2 regions of the Thermoanaerobacter kivui genome follow, and region 2 is predicted to be linked to the other one. Evidence: riboswitches for the same ligand, from Rfam matches in the RefSeq annotation. Region 2 holds a riboswitch; the other holds the start of a gene.

Region 1 (6,029 bases), 100 kb from region 2:
GATACTATGAAAGATTATCTTGTAAAGGCTAACATTGAACCAACTATAACTATTGACAATGAAGAAGTGTATATTATAATGGGCTATAAACACAACTAAATTTAAAATAAAATGTAAAAATATAGAGATGTAAGGGAATAATAGGGGTTGTTTTAGGGGTCTTTTGTACTTCTGTTTTTTATATTATTGCACTTTAAGTTTCTTGTGTAGTACTCATGTTACCGACTATTAATATGCTAATAATTAAAATTAAATAATATATTTACAGTGTGTAAGTTGATTATTGCTTATATACAGCGAAAAGAGGGGACTACCAAAAATACTTTTTGGATAGCCTCCTCGTTTGTATTTTAAACTATAAACTGTAAGCGTAACGGAAACCTTCATGAATAGCATCCATAAACTTTCTAGCTTTGACGCAATCCCCAATAGCGTAAACAGGTATACCTTCTTTTTCAATTAACTTTAATAAATCATTCTTGGGTTTAGAACCAACTGCTATTACGATAGTGTCTATACCACTTAATTCTTGGTTCCCATTTACTGTTTCTATAGTTACTTTATCTCCTGATATTTCTTTAACTTTGCTCTTTGTCAATACTTTAATCTTCTTCTCGGCCATGCGATTTAGTAATAGAGTTCTTACCAAGCTTCCAACATCTATTGCTATATCATCCAACATCTCTATTACTGTTACTTCTTTACCTTGATCAGTCAAGAATTCTGCAGTTTCACAACCTACTAACCCACCACCAATGACAGCTACTTTTTTACCAACAATAACTGTCCCTTTTAAAACATCATGGGCCGTAACAACATTTTTCTGATTGATTCCAGGAATTTCAGGAATTATTGGTTCAGACCCTGTTGCTAATATAACCACATCGGGTTTAATCTCATGAATTGTGTTTAAATCTGCTTCTTTGCCTTTTACAATCGTAATACCAGATTTTTCTACTTGATTGATGAGATAATCAGCCAGATCATTTATTTCTCCTTTATGAGGTGGTACAGCAGCAATTCGCATTTGTCCACCTAATTCTGGTTGTTTTTCATAAAGAATTACCTCATGGCCACGCAAAGCTGCTACTCTAGCTGCTTCTAACCCGCCAGGGCCACCACCGATTATAAATACTTTCTTTCTTGTCTTTGCTGAACTTTCCATGTCAAATTCTGTTTCATGTCCAGTTAATGCATTGGCTATGCAACCAATATCAATATCCTGGAACAGACGATCAATACAACCCTGATTACACCCAATGCATTTTCTTATTTCTTGAATCTTGCCTTCAGAAACTTTTCTGGGCAACTCTGGGTCTGCTAGTAAAGCTCTTCCCATTGATACTAGATCAGCTTTGCCCTCACGGATGATTTGCTCTGCCATAATAGGATCTTTGATTCGACCAACAACAATTACAGGTACTTTGCTATTAATTGCTTTCTTTATAGCAGCTGCGTTTTCTACAAAACAACCCTGAGGTATAGCTGCAGGCTGGATAATCATTGCTGAAGATTCATATACTCCACCTGAAATATGCAGAGCATTGATTCCTTCTTCTATTAACTTCTGAGCAAATATCTTAGTATCTTCAATCGTAAGTCCTCCAGGAACATATTCTTCAGCACTCATGCGATATATAATAGGGAAATCCGTCCCAACTTCTTTTCTTACTCTTCTGACAACTTCCAATGGGAATCTCATTCTGTTTTCAAAACTTCCGCCATATTCATCGGTTCGCTTATTGCTATAAGGTGATAAGAATTGATTGAGCAAATAACCATGAGCACCATGAATTTCGACAGCATCAAACCCTGCTTCTTTAGCACGTCTCGCAGCTTGTCCAAATGCTTTTATTAACTCTTTGATTTCTTCTACTGATAATTCTTTTGGCATTTCTTGTTTAACTGGACAAGGAATAGGTGAAGGAGCTACTATCTGCATTCCTGTAACTTTTGAAGTGGTTTGTCTTCCTCCATGATAAAGCTGAATAGCAATTTTTGCTCCATATTTATGCACTGCTTCAGTTAATTCTCTTAGTCCAGGAATTAATTCATCCTTGTAAATACCAACTTCATTTTTAAAACCTTTACCACTTGGATGAACATACGAAGCTTCAACAATAATTAATCCAACTCCGCCTTTTGCTCTAGTCTGATGATAAACTTTTAAGCGGTCGGTAACTGCACCATCATCAGCAGCGTAATTTGTAACCATAGGAGGCATGACAATTCTATTTCTTAGTTTCATTGACCTAATTTGAATTGGTTCTAGAAGTTTTTCAAACTTAAATTCACTCACCTTAAATCCTCCTCATATTGTTATTTTATTAACAGTTTCCGAGTAAAGAGTAATAAACTAATTCTATTTTTTCATTATGTCAAGGCAATTATACATATTTCTTCAATTCGTAATTTAAGAAATAAGGATATTATGCCGATAAAAAGAGTATAATACAGATAAGCAAAAAAGATAAAGAAAAAGTACTTGAAGCTATCAGGAAAGGAAATATTGATGCAGCCGATATAAGCTTTCCGAATTTAATAGACGCCATAATACTGAAAATGGAAAAGTATACAAGCCGAAGAATTCATACAGTCTTACAACAGATACGTACAAGAGCAGCTTTGTAAATCATTAGGCTGTCACTGTAGAAGTACCGAGCCTGATAATGATGTAGAAATCAATGGTTGTGTAGTACATGATAAAAAGACAGACGAATACTCTGTATTTATTACTACAGACCTTGATAAAACCGCAAAACAGATTATAAGCATCTATGAATTAAGGCCTGAAATGGAAGAAGATTTCCGACAAATAAAGGATTTTTGCGAATAGAGGATTTCAAAGAGTACAAAATACAATTTCATTGCGTTCCATGGGGTTATGGTGCTGATAGGCTATTTATTCTTCCAATTATACAAAAATATAGAGGAAGGAAGGAAATATACAGGGGAAACCCTGCCTATTGCACTCAAGAAATATGTAGAGAATAAGCCAAAATTGGTGATTATATATTCGGGGCAGTACTTAGCCATTTTCAGCTTTCTGGAGTTTATTCAATTGTATGCATCTGCGGCACAGAAGTGAGGAAGTGCCTAGATTTGATCCTAGCTAAAGTATAGCATAACAAAATGCATGCTATTCAAATTACGAATTGAAGATAGAAGAGAAGATGCATAATATTCCTGTATTGGGAAATGGGAATACACTATACTTTTTATTAAATACATATTGTTTTATGACAAAGTTGTGTTAAAATAATTTTAGACAAATTTAATATTTCATTAATTATTCTCCGAGTCTTTAATCCTAAGGCAAAAAGCTATGGATTATAGACCGTTAGGGTAGTGCTGGAAACGGCTCTGCCTCCCGCCTGGAAAGGAGAATAGGAAGGCTGCTATTCTCCTTTCGCATACTAAAACGAAAGGAGTTTTTTTATGAAGGTTCTTTGTCAATAGTTGTGGTGGGTATTTTTTCTGAATGTTTAAGGGGAGGGAATCTTTCTTTTTTCTCAAATCTTTTGGTATCAAATGTTGTAAGGCTTGATAGCCCTTAAATAGGGGGCATATGTGACAAACTGCCAATACCCTAGGAGGTATTAAAATTGAAGATAATAGGTGTTATAGGAACAAAAGATACAGGTAAAACCACTCTTGTAACAAAAATTGTTAGAAAATTAGTGGATGAGGGGTACAGGGTTGCCACCCTGAAACATACCCATACAGGCTTTGATTTTGCAGATAAAGACACTGGTAAACACAAAGAAGCAGGGGTAGAGCTTGTAGTCGGTAGTGGAGAAGAAACCTTTTTTCTTCTTGGTAGGAAAATGGTGCTTGATGAACTTGTAGGTACTATCCAGCTTCTTGGGGATTTCGATTTCCTGGTTATCGAGGGTTTTAAAGGAATGCCTTATGCAAACATTTCTACTTCCACTGAAAATGAATTCACAATAAGAAAGGTGGATCCATTCTCCCTTAAGGAGGAAGAATTGGATGAACTCATTGAAGTCATAAAGAACAGAAGTTACTGTTTGCTGCAGGGGCTTAACTGTAAAAAGTGTGGTTTTGAATCATGCAGGGACTTTGCAATGGCAAAGGTCCAGGGAGCTGCCGATGATATAAACTGTAAGAGCCAGCCAAAAAGGGCTCTTCTGAGAATAAATGGTCACCCGGTACCTATGAATCCATTTGTACAGGAATTTATATCAAAAACAGTTCTTGGTATGATCGATGCACTTGGCATGGAAAACCATAAAATTGAGAAGGTTGAGCTAATCATAAAAAATAAGTGAATAATACACCCATAAACGCATAGATGAATTGAAATTATTAGTTCAGGATAATTACGACAGACTTAAGGATCTTATGACAGGAAGAGTAATGTGAAGTGTTATTAGTCTTTTTAACCAATGCTGGCGTTCTTACTATAAATAATGTTGGGGTGGGCAAAAATTATGTATCTAAGATCGCTTGACGAAGCTAATTAATCGAGATAAAAAAATTATTAAAGTAAGGAGAATAACTCTCCGAGCCTTTATGTCTAAGGGGCGAAGAGCCCTATGAGATAAAGGCCGATAGGGTATTGATGGAAACATCAATGCCTCCCGTGTTGGAAAGGAGAGGCAATGCATTTGCATTTATGCAAAGCAAGAATGCGTAAGGTAAAATTGTGTCCTTGCTTTGCGAAAACGATGCAGTGCCTTCTCCGGAAGGCATTTTTTTGTACCTTTGTTAGGGACTAATTTCAATGGTAAAAGCTAAAGAATGGAATCTTTCCAGTTTTAATGGGTAAGGTTTAAACAAAAACTAATAGTGATGAAAGAGGATGAATACCATGGCAAGAATATCAAAGAAGTTTTTGATGATCCTTTTATATTCTATTTTGTTGTTTAGTTTGTTTTCTCTGAACGGTTGTACAGGTTCTAAAACTTCAGAGAAGATTTCCCCAGGTAATCGAGATGTAATTTTGGTGACAACAACAAGCACGCAGGATAGTGGGCTTTTGGATTACCTTTTACCGATCTTTGAGAAAGAAACAGGATACAAAGTAAAAGTGGTTGCCGTGGGGACAGGACAGGCTTTGGAGATGGGAAAAAGGGGGGAAGCAGATGTTCTTCTTACACATGCTCCTGCAGCAGAGAAAGAACTTGTGGACAACAAGGATGTTATAAACTATCAGTTGGTAATGCACAATGATTTCATTGTGGTTGGTCCTTCAGAGGATCCAGCGCAAGTTAAGAATGCGGTTTCAGTAGAAGCAGCCTTTCAGGAGATTGCTGAAAAAGGTGTACCGTTTGTTTCGAGGGGTGATGATTCGGGTACACACAAAAAGGAATTGAGTTTATGGAAAGCAGCAGGGATTGATCCCAAGGGGAAGTCGTGGTATATAGAAAGCGGCACAGGAATGGGACAAACGCTCCTTATTGCTAACGAAAAACGGGCATATACACTAACTGATCGGGGAACATACCTTGCATACCGCGATAAAATAGATCTTACCATTGTTCGAGAAGGAGATAAGGGTCTTCTTAATATTTATCACGTGATGCAGGTTAACCCCGAGAAACATCCTGGGAAACACATAAACAGCGATGGAGCCAAAGCTTTTGTGGAGTTTATGATTTCGCCCAGAACGCAGGAGCTTATTGGCAAATTTGGGGTAGACAAGTACGGAATGCCGCTCTTTTTCCCAGATGCTCAAAAAGGGAATTAGAATTAAGATAGAGAGTTGTTACGTTGTTTTAAAGAGGCTTCGTTTAAAAAAGCAGAAAAGCTCAGATTTAGCCAAAAAATGGGATTTTTCAAGCTTGATTGAGCTAATTACAAAATATTGAGGTAGGAGTTGAATAAAAGTGGAGCTTATTTGGGAAGGCCTGAAAGGAGCATTCAAATTTCTTGTTCATGGGGATCCAGAAATCAGAGAAATTACTCTTCTTTCTCTTAGGATTGCTGCGTGGGCTATAGGGATAAGTTCAGCCATTGGCCTTCCACTTGGGATTGCACTTGGAGTAAGCACGTTTCGTGGCAGG
Region 2 (12,441 bases):
CTGAAAAATAAAAATAACGCTAAAGGAACAAATCTATCAGCACTATCTGTCTACTCATGTTATACCTTAAAAGAATGCAACATTCTCATCGAAAAATGTAAGTCTGTTAAAGATGAGATACTCAATTTGGAATTTTAAATTTCTATTTAAGCTTTATATTTGTTTTTTAAAAAATCTTACTTTTTTGCATGTATCTAAAATTACTTGACAAAGCCAATTAATTGACATAAAATTATCAATAAGGAAGATTAACAACACAATAACTCTTCGAGCCTTTATGTCTAAAGGGTGAAAAGCCCTATTATGAGATAAAGGCCGATAGGGTATTGATGGAAACATCTTGTTTCCCGTGTTGGGAAGGAGAGACAATGCATGCGCACTTATGCAAAGCAAGAAGGCGGTAGAGAAGTCGATTCTTATTTTGTGAAAACGATGTAGTGCCTTCTCTGAAAGGCGTTTTTTGTAGTGTGCCCACCATGGGCGGTAACTTGGCGGTGAAATACGCTATAGGTATGGCAATAAGGACCGTAATAGTATTGGCTCTATAATCTAAAGTATGAAAAATCCTACCACATTTAGAAGAAGTGCAAGGGTTGTCACATTTCAAGGATATAAAAGGTTTTACTATTCAATGTAGTTTTTCTGACTTTAGGATACCATTTAATGCGAGGGGGTGGTATTATATAAAAAGATTGGGTGATAATTCAACCTCAAGAGATGATATTTTTAAGATTAGACCACCAATGTATGGATTTTTCTGTTAAAGGAGAAGGAGGTGATTTTCCAACAAATATTGTCTGTCTTTTTTAAAATGGTTTTAAAAATTAAATAAACAAAAAGGAGTGGAGAAAGATGGCATTTAAGAGCGATATTGAGATTGCTCAAGAGGCAAAGTTGGAACCAATCAAGAACATCGCAGAGAAAATTGGGTTGACAGAGGATGACATTGAATATTACGGAAAGTACAAAGCAAAAGTAGATTACAGTTTGATGAGCAAGCTAAAGGACAAAAAAGATGGCAAATTGATATTGGTTACAGCAATCAATCCTACCCCGGCAGGTGAAGGGAAAACAACAACAACTGTTGGTTTAGGCGATGCGTTATCAAAGTTGGGTAAAAAGACAATGATATGTTTAAGAGAGCCTTCCCTAGGTCCTGTCTTTGGTGTTAAAGGTGGAGCAGCAGGTGGCGGATATGCGCAGGTTGTTCCAATGGAGGATATAAATTTGCATTTCACAGGAGATTTCCATGCAATTGGTGCAGCTAATAACCTGCTTGCAGCAATGCTTGATAATCACATCCATCAAGGTAATGAGCTTGGTATTGATCCACGTCGCATCATCTGGAGACGTTGCGTGGATATGAACGACAGACAATTGAGATTTGTTGTTGACGGTTTAGGTGGAAAAGCTAACGGTGTTCCAAGAGAGGATGGTTTTGATATTACAGTTGCTTCAGAGGTAATGGCAGTTTTTTGTCTTGCAAATGATTTGAAAGATTTAAAAGAAAGATTGGCAAGGATAATTGTAGCATACACTTATGATGGCAAACCTGTAACGGCTGGAGATTTGAAAGCTCAGGGTGCTATGACAGCTTTGTTGAAAGAGGCATTGAAGCCCAACTTGGTTCAAACACTTGAACATACGCCTGCATTTGTGCATGGTGGACCATTTGCGAATATAGCTCATGGTTGTAACAGCGTGATAGCAACCAAACTTGCTTTGAAGCTTGCTGATTATGTGATAACCGAAGCAGGGTTTGGTGCAGATTTGGGTGCTGAGAAGTTCTTAGATATCAAATGCCGATATGCAGGCTTAAAGCCAGATGCAGTAGTGATTGTGGCTACAGTAAGGGCTTTGAAATACAATGGCGGAGTGCCAAAGGCGAACTTGAATGAAGAGAACTTAGATGCGTTGAAGAAGGGTATTTCTAATCTATTAAAGCATGTCGAGAATATCACACAGAAATTCAAACTTCCAGCAGTAGTTGCATTAAATAGATTCCCGACAGACACAGAAGCTGAATTGAAGCTTGTGAGCGAAGAATGCAAGGCTTTGGGAGTAAACGTTGTTCTTTCTGAGGTTTGGGCAAAAGGTGGAGAAGGTGGAATTGAGCTTGCAAAAGAGGTTCTAAGATTGATTGAGGAAGGAAAGAATGAGTATGCTCCACTTTATCCTTTGGAGATGAGCCTAAAAGAGAAGATTGAGACAATTGCGAGAGAGATATATGGAGCTGATGGTGTTGACTACATACCAGCGGCAAACAAGGAAATTGAGAATCTTGAAAACTTAGGATATGGCAAGCTTCCAATCTGTATGGCAAAAACTCAGTATTCATTGAGCGACAATCCATCTTTGTTAGGCAGACCTACCAATTTCAAGATAACAGTAAGGAATGTAAAGATTTCTGCAGGAGCAGGTTTTGTTGTAGTATTAACTGGTGAAATTATGACCATGCCAGGATTGCCAAAGAAGCCAGCTGCTGAGAATATAGATGTAGATGAAACTGGCAGAATTACTGGACTGTTCTAATCTGATGAGTTTTGGGGGTATAAGATTGAGTGATTATAGATTGCTTTTAGCAGCTGGGGAAGATACACCCGGCTGCCCTCCTCTCTTTTATACGAGGTTTAGTGGGGAATATGTGTTGCGAAAGCTTTTGCCCAATTTGACATTTAATAAAATGGGAAATGGGCAAATCTCATGGAAGTGGATAGACTTTAAAAAGAAACAGGTAAAGGATTTTACAGAAAATATAGCAGGAGTTGTACTTTTTCCAGCGATCTTGCCAGAGATTATTGATAACCCTGCTTGCTATTTACCTGAGAAACTTCCAGAACATAATATATTAATCGCTGCAGGAATACATCCTGATATTTTTCCTCAACTTTTGAAGATGGCAGCCGAGGTAGGATGCAAAGTGCTCATAGCCCCTAAAGAAGACCCAAAATGGATTGATAAATATTTAGAGAAAACTCTTAAAGACATATGTAAAAAGTATGGCATAGATTATGTTTTCCCAAAACCTTTTTGTTCGCTTAAAAAAACAGACTCTGATTTTATTAATAACTTTCTTAAAGAGTTTAAATTGGGAAGACCTGAATATAAAGTTTATGTTGATGATGAAGGTTATATAACAAAAGTTGATGTAATTCGCTCGGCACCGTGTGGTGCTACCTATTATGTGGCACATGGTCTTATCGGGAAGAAGATAGGAGAAGAGGCAGTGGACGAGGCTAATAAATTGTGGCATGCTTATGCTTGTTTAGCTTCCCATGATATAGATGAAGATTTTGGTGATTCAATTATGCATTTTGCTGCGCGTATAAATTTGGAGGTTGCTAAAAATACGTTGAAGCGAGGAGGTCAAAAATGCTTGTTGAAAAAAACATAAGAGAGTTTATTGAGGTACTTGCCTCAAAAGAGCCTGTACCTGGTGGTGGTGGTGCTGCTGCATTAGCTGGGGCAATAGGTAATGCACTTGGTAGTATGGTAGGTAATTTGACCGTGGGCAAGGAAAAATATAAAGATGTTGAACAAGAAATTATTAAGATATTAGAAGAAGAGAAGAAATTGCAAGAAGAATTGCTTTCTCTTATTGATGAAGATGCTCAGGTTTTTAGTGAAGTTGCTAAAGCGTACAAATTGCCGAAGAATACTGATGAAGAAAAAAGGAAAAAAGAAGAAGCTTTGAATAATGCTTTAAAAAATGCTTGTCAGGTACCAATAAAGATAATGGAAAAGTCCTTAGAGGCTTTAAAACTCCAACGTAGGCTTGCAGAAATAGGTTCAAAGCTTGCTATAAGCGATGTAGGAGTAGGAGCTTTGATTTTGAAAGCGGCTGTGTTGAGTGGGTACTTAAATGTAATAATCAATCTTAATGGTATTAAAGATGAGGAATTTGTTAAGAAAACAAATGAGTATACAGAGAAAATGTGTAGAGAAGCTGAGAAGTTGGCTGATGAGGCTTATAAGATAGTGATGGAAAAATTAAAAGGCTAAATCTATATGCTTTTAAATATTTTTAAAAGGAGGCTGGAACCTGATGTCTGTTATATTATCTGGTAAAGAAGTAGCTGAAGCACTAAAGGAGAGCTTGATAAAAGAAGTTTCTGAGTTAAAAGGAAAGGGTTATACCCCATGTTTAAAGATCGTGATAGTTGGGGATAGACCAGACTCGGTTGCTTATATAAAAGGTGCATTAAAGAGATGTAGTGAAATTGGAATAGAAGCTAGTGTTCTTGAGTTGCCTGGAGATATTTCTGAACAGGAATTTATCAAAAAGATTCATGAGCTTAATAATGATGAAAGTGTTAATGGAATGTTAATAATGAGGCCATTACCTTCACAAATATCTGAGGACAGAGTAAAGTATGAAATTTCTCCAGAAAAAGACTTAGACTGTTTTAGCCCTATCAATGTTGCAAAGGTTATGGCTGGTGAAAAGGAAGGTTTTCCTCCATGTACTCCACAAGCTGTTATAGAAATACTTGACCATTTCAAAATTGATCCAGCAGGCAAAAAAGTAGCAGTTGTAGGAAGAAGCATGGTAGTAGGAAGACCTCTTGCAATGATGCTGTTGCAAAGAAACGCTACAGTTACAATTTGCCATTCTAAAACAAAAGATCTTGCTGAAGAAACAAAGAGAGCAGAAATCCTGATTGCAGCTGTAGGGAAAGCAAAGATGGTAAAGAAGGATATGGTAGGAGAAGGTGCAGTTGTAATCGATGTTGGAATAAATGTAGATGAAAATGGTAAATTATGCGGTGATGTAGATTTCGATGATGTTAAAGATAAAGTAGCTATGATTACTCCTGTTCCAGGAGGAGTTGGTTCGGTTACAACTACAGTTTTAGCAAAACATGTTATTAAGGCTTTAAAGCAACAAAAAAGCTTATAGGGGGTTTTTAAGATGGTCATTACAGAACATAAACCTTTTGAAGAAATACTTGAAATGCTTAAAGATTCTCAAAGTATATTCATTACTGGTTGCTCGCTATGTGCTACATCATGTTTCACTGGTGGTGAAGCTCAGGTTTTAGAAATGAAAGAAAAGCTCGAAAAAGAAGGGAAAACTGTCACGGGATATGCAATTCTTGATCCTTCATGTAACAAATTACAGGTTCGTGCTACATTAAAAAAGCAAAAGGAAGCTGTAGATGCAGCTGATGCGATTTTATGCATGGCTTGTGGTGATGGTGCACAAACAGTGGCAGCTGTAGTGGATGACAAACCTGTCTTTCCAGCCAATAATACTATGTTTATAGGAGAGATAGAAAGAGTAGGACATTTTGTTGAGGCTTGTAAAGCATGTGGGCAATGTGAACTTGGCTGGACAGCTGGTATATGCCCAATAACAAAATGTGCAAAGGGCTTGATGAATGGGCCATGTGGAGGTTCTAAAAACGGAAAATGCGAGGTAAATCCTGAAAATGATTGTGCTTGGGTATTGATTTACGAGAGACTTGAAAAATTAGGAAAATTAGATAAAATGCTTGAGTTAAAACCACCCAAAGATCATAGCAAAGCTTATAATCCAAGAAAAATTGTTGTAAAAAAGTAAGTAGGAGGAATGATCATGGGACTTCTTGAAGAAAAGTTGAAATCTGGTGAATTTGTTGTAACTGCTGAAATGGCCCCACCAAAGGGCATAGATATGACTCATTTTAAAGAATGCGCAAAGGCAGTAAAAGGAAGAGTTGCTGGCGTTAACGTCACAGACTTTCAAAGTGCAGTTGTAAGAGTTTCTTCCTTAGGTGCAGCAGTGATCTTGTTAGAAGAAGGTTTGGAACCTATAATGCAAATAACCGGTAGAGACAGAAATAGAATAGCAATTCAAGGTGAGTTGTTGGCAGCTGGTGCTTTAGGAATAAAAAATGTTCTTGCATTAACGGGAGATCATCCTATGTTTGGAGATCAGCCAGGGGCAAAGCCAGTTTATGATTGTGATTCGGTTAATATATTAATGATTGCCAGCAAATTAATGGAAGGTCAAGATTGGGCAGGTAATCAGCTTAATAAAGCACCTGAATTTTTCCTTGGCGCAAGCGTAACTCCTTTGTTTGATCCTTTAGAGGCACAAATAATAAAGATGAAAAAGAAGATGCAGGCTGGAGCAAAATTCTTTCAGACTCAGGCGGTATATGATATAGAGGTTTTAAGAAAATTTAGGGAAGCTACTAAAGATTTAAATGCAAAGGTATTGGTAGGTGTAATACCACTAAAGTCACCTGGAATGGCAAATTACATGAACAAAAATGTTCCTGGTATACATGTTCCTGATGCTCTTATAGAGAGATTAAAAGGTGCAGAAAATAAGGTTAAAGAAGGTTTGAAAATTGCAGCAGAGTTCATAAACCAAGTGAAAGAAGAAAAACTGTGTGATGGTGTTCATATAATGGCTATTGGTGCAGAAGAGAATGTTCCAATTCTACTTGACATGTGCAATTTGTAAGGAAGGACGATATGAATGTCTAAAAAGAGAATTACAATTATAGGTGCAGGTCCAGGAGGATATGTAGCGGGTATAAAAGCTGCAAAGCTCGGTGCAGATGTAACAGTAATAGAAAAGGATAAATTAGGTGGGACATGCCTGAATAAAGGGTGCATTCCCACCAAGGCTCTTCTTTCTTCAAGTGAGGTTTTGGAAATAATAAAAAAAGCAAAATCTTATGGGATAATTTTAGAAGGAGAAATCAAAGCAGATATTGACGCAATAATTGAACGAAAAAATAAGATTATTGAAAGATTAAATAAAGGAATAGACTTGCTATTTAATAAAAATGGTGTTAAAATAATAAAAGGAAAAGGTGAAATTCTTAACAATAGAGAAGTTAAAGTCATAAAAGAAAATGGAGCAGAAGAGAGAATTAAATCTGATGCAATAATTATTGCAACGGGTTCATCACCAAGGCGGATTCCTCTTTTCCCTTTTGATGAAAAAAGGGTGTTGACAAGTGATGAGATTTTAGATTTAAGATATATTCCTAAGAGCATACTAATAGTGGGAGCAGGGGTTATTGGTTGCGAATTTGCGATGTTTTATAAGGGGCTTGGTACTGACGTTACACTAGTTGAGATGTTGGATCGAGCATTAAGTACAGAGGATTTTGAGATAAGCAAAGAAATAGAGAAAATTTTTAAGAAGAAGAAAATTAAACTTTATACCAAGTCAAAGATAACGGAAGTCAAAATTAATGAAAACGAGGTAGAAGTCTCTTTAGAAGATGGTAAAATCATAAAAGCCGAAGTAATGCTTGTTGCTGTTGGAAGAAAAGCAAATATTGAAGAAATAGGGTTAGAAAGAGTGGGAGTAAATACCGAAAAAGGTAGAATAGTAGTCAATGAAAAGATGCAAACAAATGTAGATGGTATATATGCCATCGGTGATGTAATCCCAAGTATTCAATTAGCTCATGTGGCTTCTTTTGAAGGTATTTGTGCAGTAGAGAATATAATGGGCAAAGAAAGCATTATGGATTATACGGCTGTACCGCATACAATTTTCACTGAGCCCGAAATAGGTGCTGTAGGCTTAACTGAAGAACAAGCTTTGCAAAAGGGATACAATATTAGCATAGGAAGGTTTTATTTCAGGGGTCTTGGTAAAGGACAGGCCTCAGGGAAATTAGATGGTTTTGTGAAAATTGTTGCGGATCAAGATAACGACAAAATCTTAGGTGCTCATATTATAGGACCTAATGCGACGGACCTTGTGCATGAAATTGCCGTGGCTATAACGTGTGGTTTGAAAGTATCTGAAGTAGCAGAAGTTGTACATTCTCATCCTACGTTTAGTGAGGCTGTCATGGAAGCAATTCATGATATACATGGGCAGTCGATACACAATGTATAAAGTGGAGTGAAAAAAATGGTATATGTTATTGCATTAGCAGGAAAAGGTGGAACAGGTAAGACTACTCTTGCTGGTTTTACAATTGATTATTTGGTAGAAAAGAAATTGGGTCCGGTTCTTGCGGTTGATGCAGATCCGAATTCAAATTTGAATAATGTTTTAGGTTTAGATGTGGAATTTACTTTGGGTCAAATCAGAGAGGAAGTTAGAGATGATGAAAAACTTCCTGCGGGAATGACAAAGGCTGATTATTTGAATTTCATGGTGCAGCAGGCTATTGTCGAAGGCAATGGTTATGACTTGCTTGTAATGGGAAGGCCTGAGGGGCTAGGATGTTATTGTTTTGTAAATGGAGTTTTAAGAGAAGTAACTGACAAACTGTCAGATTCTTATTCGTTTTTAGTAGTCGACAATGAAGCTGGGCTTGAGCACCTTTCAAGAAGAACTACTAAAAAAGTTGATTTGATGTTTGCTGTCAGTGAATGTTCTAAAAGAGGGATAGATGCTGCATATCGAGTAAAGACACTGATAGAGGAATTGAAGCTTGATGTAAAAGAGCTCTTCCTTATAGTCAACAGAGTCCCCAAGGAAGGAATGAGTGAAGAGCTTTTAGAATATATAAAAAGTTATAACATTCCTTTTGCAGGCTTTGTTCCTCTTGATAATGGCATCTATGAATATGATAATGCTGGCATTCCGCTGCTAAATTTACCAAAAGATAATGCAGCGGTTAAAGCCTATAGAGATATTTTAGATAAAATTTTACTTCCAAGAATAACAACAAAAAAATAGTAGATGGAGGCGAAAAAAATGGCTTATCAAAAACCACGACAAACATTCAAAGGCCAAATAAAAGAAGTGGTAATGGGTAAGGATTTAAAGATTGGAGGTGAATCAGTACTTCCTTTTTACACTTTTGACGGCGATACAGGAAATCCCCCAAGAATTGGTATGGAAGTCTGGGACGTAGCTCCGACAGGTTGGCCTGAGGGGCTAATGAATCTTATTAAAGATGTAGCAGAGGATCCTGCTGCATGGGCACAGTTCTATGTAAAAAATTACAATCCAGATTTTATAGTTTTAAGATTTGTGGGAGCAAATCCTGATGTAAAGGATAGAACTCCAGAGGAATGTGCAGAAATAGCTAAGAAAGTGGCTGATAGTGTTGAAGTTCCACTTGTGATAGCTGGTTGTGAATCTAACGAAAAGAATGGTAAGATTTTTACAAAAATTTCTGAAGTCCTTGCAAATAAAAATTATGCTTTTCTTTCAGCAGTAGAAGCTAATTACAAAGAAGTAGGTGCGGCTGTAGGCCTTGCTTATGGTAACATCGTAGTGGCTGAAAGCTCAGTTGACCTAAACCTTGCAAAACAGATGAATATTTTAGTGATGCAGCTTGGTGTTAAACCAGAAAAGATCATGATGAATCCAGGTATATCTGCGGTGGGTTATGGTTATGAATATGTTATAACCACCCTGGACAGAATAAAACTTGCAGCCTTGGATCAGAACGATACGACTCTTCAGATGCCAATAATTTCACCTATTTCCTTTGAAAGCTGGAAAGTAAAGGAATCAACTGCAACAGAAGAAGACGCTCCTGAGTGGGGAAGTTTAGAAGATAGAGGAATAGCAATGGAGATTTGTGGAGCGGTTGGTGTATTAGCAGCTGGTTCGAATGGTGTAATTTTAAGACATCCACGTTCTGTTGAAGTTTTGAAAAACTTTATCAATTCAATGTTGAACTAATTTTACTAATTCTGAAAGGGGCGATATTTAAGATGGCTTTAACAGGTATGGATATATATAAAATGCTTCCAAAGAAGAATTGTAAGGAATGTGGATTTCCAACTTGTCTTGCTTTTGCAATGAAGTTAGCTCAAGGTGGCGTAGAAGCTGAAAAGTGTCCTTATATGAGCGAAGAGGCTAAGATGAAATTGGCAGAGGCTACGGCACCATTGATGAAAACGGTTAAGTTTGGAAGTGGCGATAAGACTTATACACTTGGTGGTGAAACTGTTCTTTTCAGACATGAAAAGACATTTGTAAACAGAAACCGCTTTGCTGTAATGCTAAAGGATACTATGTCTGATGATGAAATCAATCAAAAGATTGCTAATATGAACAAGGTAAACTATGTGCGTATTGGCGAGAATATGTTTGTTGAAGTAGCTGCAGTGAAATGTGAAAGCAAAAACAAAGATCAGTATCTAAAGCTTTTGAAGAAAGTTAAAGATGAATGTAAACTTGCTGTTCCTATGATAATTACTGATGACCCTGAAATTGCAAAAGCTGCAGTAGAAGAAGTAAAGGATTTAGGCCCAATCTTGTACGGGGCAAATCCACAAAACTATGAAGCAATGGTTAACATAGCAAAAGAGAACAATCTTTTATTGGGTGTAGAAGCTGATAATTTAGAAGCATTGTATGATGTTGTATCAAAAATCCGTTCAGGTGGATATAACGAACTTATACTAAGCACAAAAGCAGACAAAGCTAAACAACTTTTTGATGATATAGTGAATATAAGGAGAACAGCTTTAGTTGCTCAGGATAGAGTCTTTGGTTATCCAAGTGTTGTATTTGTAAACAATTTGTCAAGTGATAAATTCATGCAACTTGCATATGCTACGCTTTTTGTTGAGAAATATGGTTCAATCATTGTTCTTGATGAGATTGATTACTCATTGGCTTTGCCACTATTTGCTTTGAGACAAAACATCTTTACAGATCCACAGAAACCTATGAGAGTTGAAAAAGGATTGTACAAGATAGGTCCAGCAGAGGAAAATGCACCGCTTTTGGTAACAGTTGACTTTGCACTTACTTACTTTATTGTCTCTGGTGAAATTGAAAGGTCAAAAGTTCCAGCATGGCTTTTAATACCAGATGCAGGTGGTCTTTCGGTTTTGACAGCGTGGGCTGCAGGTAAGTTCTCAGGTAAAACAATTGCCGACGCTGTAAAGGAAATGGGTGTAGAAGAAAAACTAAAAACAAGAGAGATACTTATACCTGGTAAAGTAGCAGTGTTGAAGCCTGATATCGAAGATGCACTACCAGGTTGGAAAGTAGTAGTAGGGCCTGAAGAAGCAGAAATGTTACCTAAGTTCTTAAAGGACTATACTAATAGAGTTGCTTAAAAAAATTTAAAAAGTGGAGGGGTATTTTAATGGCAAGATTTTTGATTATAGGTGAGAGAATTCATGTTATTGCGCCACCAATAAGAAAGGCTCTTCAAGAAAGGGATCCAAAACCTATTTTGGAAAGAGCAAAGGAACAGATTGAAGCAGGTGCTCATTACATTGACGTAAATATTGGACCTGCTGATAGGGATGGGGAAGAGATAATGCCATGGGTGGTAAAGCTTTTGCAATCAGAGTTTCCAAATGTTCCATTGTGTTTGGATACAGCAAATGCAAAGGCGATAGAGGCTGGTTTAAAGGTTTATGATCCAACACCCGGTAAAGCAATAATAAACTCTGCAGATGCTGGTTCAAGAATGGGGAATCTTGAGTTAGCTGCTAATTACGGAGCAATGGTTATTGGACTTTGTGCTAAAGAGGGAATTCCAAGAGATAACGAGGAAAGAATGGCTTATTGCACTGAAATCTTAGATAGGGCAATACAAGTAGGATTGAGTCCAGATGATATCTTATTTGATCCTCTCTTTGTAGTTATAAAGGGAATGCAGGAAAAGCAGCAAGAGGTTCTTGATGCTGTAAGACAGATCTCCGAGATGGGTCTTAAGACGACAGGTGGACTCAGTAATGTTTCAAATGGTGCGCCAAAGGAATTAAGGGGATTAATGGATGCTGTGTTTTGTGCTATGGCAATACAATGTGGTTTGACTTCTGCGATAATAAATCCTTGTAATAAGATGTTGATGGATGTTATTAAAACAGCAGAAGTTATAAAGGGTTGGAATCTATATTGTGATTCTTATCTGGAACTGTAGTGTTTTTAAGTCAAAAAGTCTCCTACCTGGTGAAGGTGGGGGACAATTACTCAAAGGTTTTCATAAAAAAGTAGGAGGGAGAGTTTTAAGTTATGAATTTAGTGGATATTATCTTTACTGGAGCAAACCAGGCTTTAGAGGCTGCAAAAGCAACACTTACAGCAGCTATTGAGAAAAAGGGAGAGGATGCAAAAGTTGTCTTCCCTGATACCGCATATAGTTTGCCTACTATTTATGCAGCTACTGGTCAAAAAATTGGTACTTTAAAAGAGTTGGCAGGTGCGGCGCCAATTATAGAGAGTCTTATTTCGGAAGAGAGGAATCTTGATACTGCACTGAAGGCTGGGTTGGCAACCGCTGTTTGTGCCGAAGTCATAGAGGCTTGCAAATATGCTACGGAGGAGAAGCCATACACTGAACCATGTATAGGTTTTGTACCTGACCCAATCATTCGTTCATTGGGTGTGCCATTGGTTACGGGCGATATTCCTGGTGTTGCAGTTGTTATTGGCGAGGCACCTTCAGCAGAGATAGCAGCTAAGATTATAAAGAATTATCAGAATAAAGGATTGCTTACATTTTTGGTAGGTAAAGTTATAGACCAGGCTATTGAAGGTAATGTAAAAATGGG

The links. Region 2 has a riboswitch for molybdenum cofactor ahead of TKV_RS09705 (formate--tetrahydrofolate ligase). Riboswitches for the same ligand answer to the same signal wherever they lie in the genome.
Region 1: another riboswitch for molybdenum cofactor. It lies ahead of mobB (molybdopterin-guanine dinucleotide biosynthesis protein B); the one in region 2 lies ahead of TKV_RS09705 (formate--tetrahydrofolate ligase).

What each region holds. Positions count from the first base shown of each region.
Region 1 covers NZ_CP009170.1:1,809,678-1,815,706, reverse strand. Annotated here, with positions in the region: gene TKV_RS09120 (class I SAM-dependent DNA methyltransferase) at 1-99, shown strand, start outside; gene TKV_RS09115 (oxidoreductase) at 356-2,299, opposite strand; molybdenum cofactor riboswitch at 3,283-3,401, shown strand; gene mobB (molybdopterin-guanine dinucleotide biosynthesis protein B) at 3,606-4,292, shown strand; molybdenum cofactor riboswitch at 4,513-4,636, shown strand; gene TKV_RS09100 (substrate-binding domain-containing protein) at 4,835-5,713, shown strand; gene TKV_RS09095 (ABC transporter permease) at 5,853-6,029, shown strand, end outside.
Region 2 covers NZ_CP009170.1:1,907,311-1,919,751, reverse strand. Annotated here, with positions in the region: gene TKV_RS09710 (formate/nitrite transporter family protein) at 1-11, shown strand, start outside; molybdenum cofactor riboswitch at 254-379, shown strand; gene TKV_RS09705 (formate--tetrahydrofolate ligase) at 853-2,532, shown strand; gene TKV_RS09700 (DUF166 domain-containing protein) at 2,558-3,394, shown strand; gene TKV_RS09695 (cyclodeaminase/cyclohydrolase family protein) at 3,373-4,002, shown strand; gene TKV_RS09690 (bifunctional 5,10-methylenetetrahydrofolate dehydrogenase/5,10-methenyltetrahydrofolate cyclohydrolase) at 4,046-4,900, shown strand; gene TKV_RS09685 (methylenetetrahydrofolate reductase C-terminal domain-containing protein) at 4,913-5,563, shown strand; gene TKV_RS09680 (methylenetetrahydrofolate reductase) at 5,579-6,454, shown strand; gene lpdA (dihydrolipoyl dehydrogenase) at 6,470-7,855, shown strand; gene TKV_RS09670 (ATP-binding protein) at 7,871-8,647, shown strand; gene acsD (acetyl-CoA decarbonylase/synthase complex subunit delta) at 8,666-9,604, shown strand; gene acsC (acetyl-CoA decarbonylase/synthase complex subunit gamma) at 9,637-10,995, shown strand; gene acsE (carbon monoxide dehydrogenase/acetyl-CoA synthase methytransferase subunit) at 11,025-11,810, shown strand; gene acsB (acetyl-CoA decarbonylase/synthase complex subunit alpha/beta) at 11,903-12,441, shown strand, end outside.